DNA from 2 places in the Achromobacter sp. genome. Region 2 is predicted to be linked to the other one. Evidence: predicted binding sites of a transcription regulator. Region 2 holds the regulator's gene; the other holds the start of a gene.
The links. Region 2 encodes sigma-54, which starts transcription at its own class of promoters, with help from an activator protein. Its sites were predicted from a motif close to TGGCANGNAANCTGCTTT; they were not measured.

Region 1: glnA (type I glutamate--ammonia ligase) is a predicted target of sigma-54. The motif match lies at 1,335-1,352, and genes of this name have one in related genera.

What each region holds. Positions count from the first base shown of each region.
Region 1 covers NZ_DBHKZA010000026.1:32,964-35,164, forward strand. Annotated here, with positions in the region: gene hemW (radical SAM family heme chaperone HemW) at 6-1,226, shown strand; gene glnA (type I glutamate--ammonia ligase) at 1,411-2,201, shown strand, end outside.
Region 2 covers NZ_DBHKZA010000013.1:68,429-70,629, reverse strand. Annotated here, with positions in the region: gene ACO6D5_RS07045 (sigma-54 interaction domain-containing protein) at 1-277, shown strand, start outside; gene ACO6D5_RS07040 (RNA polymerase factor sigma-54) at 422-1,900, shown strand; gene ACO6D5_RS07035 (hypothetical protein) at 1,996-2,201, opposite strand, start outside.

The DNA.
Region 1 (2,201 bases), on a different contig from region 2:
ACCGCATGTCCATCACCATCCCCATCCGCAATGACCTGGGCGCGTCGCCCTCGCGCCGGCTTGTGCCGGCCGGCGCCACGCTGACCAGCCTGCCGCCGTTGTCCGTCTATGTGCACGTGCCCTGGTGCGTGCGCAAATGCCCGTATTGCGACTTCAATTCCCACGCCGCGCCGGGCGAAATCCCCGAGCGCGCCTATCTGGATGCCTTGCGCAGCGACCTGGAACAGGCGTTGCCCTCCATCTGGGGCCGCCAGGTCGTGTCCGTCTTCATCGGCGGCGGGACGCCCAGCCTGCTGTCCTCGGCAGGGCTGGACGAATTGCTGGCCATGCTGCGCGCCTGTCTGAATGTATGGCCGGATGCGGAGATCACCATGGAGGCGAACCCCGGCACCGCTGAGGCCAGCCGCTTCCGCGATTACGCCGCCAGCGGGGTCACGCGCTTCTCGCTGGGCATCCAGAGTTTCGACAATGCCCAATTGAAGAAGCTGGGCCGCATCCATGATGCCGATCAGGCCCGCGCCGCCATCGGCATGGCGCAACGCGCCGTCTCGCGGGTGAACCTGGACATGATGTTCGCCTTGCCGGGCCAGACGCTGGACGCCTGTGTGGCCGACCTGCGCGAGGCCATCTCGTTCGGCACCGAGCACCTGTCGCTGTATCACCTGACGATGGAGCCCAATACCGTCTTCGCCAAGTTCCCGCCCGAAGACCTGCCCGACGACGACACCAGCGCCGCCATGCAGGACGCCGTGGAATCCGAACTGGCAGCCGCCGGCCTGGCCCGCTACGAGGTGTCGGCCTATGCCAAGCCCGGTGCCCGCTGCCGCCACAACGTGAATTACTGGGAGTTCGGCGACTACCTGGGCATCGGCCCCGGCGCGCACGGCAAACTGTCATTCCATGACCGTATCGTGCGCGAGGCGCGGCTGCGCAGCCCCGATTCCTGGATGCAGGCTGCGATGGCCCGCGACGGCAGCCATCTGGCAGAAAGCCGGCAGGTCGGCCCTGACGAATTGCCTTTCGAATTCATGCTCAACGCCCTGCGTCTGAAAGACGGGGTGGCCAGCACGGCGTTCAACGAACGCACCGGCTTGTCGCTGGCCGCGATTGCGCACCAATTGGAGGCAGCCTCCAAACGGGGCCTGCTGGACGGCGATCCGACCCGCCTTGCGGCCACGCCCTTGGGCTGGCGCTTCCTGAATGACCTTCAGGAAATGTTCCTGTAGCGGGAATGCACCATATTGGGGCAATCGTGCCCCACTATTTGCACCAAAGTGGTGCTACATTTTTTCATGACCGTGCGGTCCTCCCCAGGGATTCCCGGGGGTAAAACCTGGCACGCTTATTGCTTCCCTCTTTTATGCCAGTCGAGAGGCAAAGCCCTCGACCCTTTTATCTAATGGAGATGACATGGCAAGCCCGAAAGACGTCCTGAAACAGATCGCCGATAACGAAGTCAAATTCGTGGATTTCCGCTTCACCGATACGGTTGGCCGTGAGCACCACGTGTCCGTGCCCACCAGCCAGATCGACGAAGACAAGCTGGAAAGCGGCCAGGCTTTCGACGGTTCGTCGATCCCGGGTTGGAAGGGCATTGAAGCCTCCGACATGCTGCTCATCCCCGATTGCTCCACCGGCAACCTGGATCCGTTCCGCGAAGAGCCGACCCTGATCCTGTCGTGCGACGTCGTTGAACCGTCGGACCTGAAGGGCTATGACCGCGACCCGCGTTCGCTGGCCAAGCGCGCCGAAGCCTATCTGAAGTCCTCCGGCCTGGGCGACACCGCCTACTTCGGTCCGGAACCCGAATTCTTCGTGTTCGACGGCGTGACCTGGAACACGGACATGTCGGGCACGTTCGTCAAGATCAAGTCCGAAGAAGCCTCGTGGTCTAGCGGCCAGGAATTCGAAGGCGGCAATACCGGCCATCGTCCCCTGGTCAAGGGCGGCTACTTCCCCGTTCCCCCGGTTGATTCGTTCCAGGACATGCGCTCGGAAATGTGCCTGTTGATGGAACAAATGGGCGTGCCGGTGGAAGTGCACCACCATGAAGTGGCCGGCGCCGGCCAGCTGGAAATCGGCACCAAGTTCAGCACGCTGGTCCAGCGCGCCGACTGGACGCAGATCGTCAAGTACGTCGTGCACAACGTGGCCCACGCCTACGGCAAGACGGCGACGTTCATGCCCAAGCCCATCGTTGG
Region 2 (2,201 bases):
CAATGTCGTGCAGCGCGCCTTCATCTTGTCAGACACGCAATTGGACACCGACCTCCTGGCGCGGGGCCCGGCGCGCCAACGGACGGAATTGCGTGACGGTTCGCTGAACTTTCCGGTCGGCATGCCGCTGGGCCGGGCCCAGCGCGAGTTCATCCTGGCGACGCTGGCGCACCATGACGGTGACAAGCGCTTGGCGGCAGACACCTTGGGCGTCAGCCTGAAGACGCTCTACAACCGGCTGGATGTGTACGACAAGGAAGGCCTGGCGGACCGCTGAGCAGTTCTTACCGCCGGCTTGTAATAGCGGCTCCGCAAGCGGCCGCCCTCCTCTCGATGCCCGCCCGCAAGTCCACCTGGCATGGATCTTGCATGAGTATCCAGGATACGCCGCCTTCCGGCGGCTCCCGGCAAGGAGACTCGATTGGGCCACCCTACGCAAGAATTGCGCCTGCGACAGCAGATGACGCTGGCGCCCCGGCTGCAGCAGTCCGTCAAGCTGCTGCAGATGTCGGCGCTTGAGTTCACGACCGCGGTGGAGCATGCGCTGGCCACCAATCCCTTTCTTGAAGACGGCGACGAGCAGGAAACCGACGGTACGGCCAACGGCCTGGACGCGAAGCCTCTGGGTTTCGGCAACGACGCCGACGACGCCCACGGCGCCGACACGTCCAGGGAGCAGACGGCGACGCCGGGCGCTGAAGGCGAGGAACCGCCTCCCGATGCGCCTACTTATTCCGGCGATTACCCCATGCCGTCGTCCGGCACCGGCGGTGGCGAAGGCAAGGACCTGGGCCAATGGGCCAGCGCGTCGCTATCGATGCGTGAACGCCTGTCTCTGGACCTTGGCAACTATCACCTGCAGCCGCGTGATCGGCTGCTGGCGGAATTCATCATCGACGCCCTGGATGACGATGGCTATCTGCGCGTGCCGCTCGACAGCCTGTGCAGCCCGGACCGTCCCGAATTCAACCCGCCGCCCGATGACGCGGAATGGACCACCGCCCTGCGCCTGGTTCAGCAGTTGGACGCGCCTGGCCTGGGCGCGCGCGACCTGACCGAATGCCTGACGCTGCAACTGTCAGCCGCGCGTACTGTCGACCCGGCGACCCGTGACTTGGCGTTGCGCATCGTGCGCGAGCATCTGGACCGCCTGGGGAAGAACGACTGCGTGGGACTGCGGCGCCTGCTCGACTGCTCCGATGACGCGCTGCGCGAGGCGTGCGCGCTCATCCGCAGCCTGGACCCGAAGCCGGGCGCCCGCTACAGCGCGGAAGCCCCCGTGTATGTCGTGCCCGACGTGTTCGTGGACAAGTGGCACGCGCGCTGGCGCGTGCTGCCCAACCGTAACGCGATGCCGCATGCGCGCCTGCACCGCACCTACGCAGACCTGTTCCGCCGTGCCCGCTTGGACGATCGCAGCCCCATGGCCCAAGAGCTGCAGGAGGCGCGCTGGCTGGTGCGCAACGTGGAACAGCGTTACACCACCATCCAGCGTGTCGCAGAGGCCATCGTCAAACGGCAGCAGACGTTCTTTGAGTACGGCGAAGTGGCGCTGCGACCCCTGATGCTGCGCGAAGTCGCCGACGATCTGGACATGCACGAGTCCACGGTCTCTCGGGCCACCGTGGGCAAGTACATGGTGACGCCGCGTGGCGTGTTCGAGTTCCGCCACTTCTTCTCCCGCGAGCTTGCCACCGAATCGGGCGGTTCGTGCTCCGCCGCCGCGGTGCGGGCCCTGATCAAGGAAATGGTCGACGCCGAAGACCCCACTATGCCGTTGTCCGATGTGGCCCTGACGCAGCAACTGGCCTCCAGCGGCATCCTGCTGGCGCGCCGTACCGTATCCAAGTACCGCGGGCAACTGCGCGTGCCGCCCGCGGAGTTGCGCCGCCAACACTAGCGGTTTTGCCGGCCGGCGCCGAACGCAAAGAAGGCTTCCCAGCGGAAGCCTTCTTCTTTATGGCAGCCCCGAGGGGGCTGCCAAGTTCCGGACGCTTACTTCGAGCCACCCGAATTCGGATACCCCGGAGGCGGCGCGGCGCCGGCGGCCGGCGTGCGTGGCACGTTGTCGTTGGCCTCGCGAGGACGCTTGGGCGTTTCATCGGAGTGCTTCTTGCCCGAAGACATGGTGCCGCTATGTTGCATCGCGGGCGCGGTGGTCCCCGTAGAGGGCGTCGCATTGGGCGCAGGCGCCATCTGCC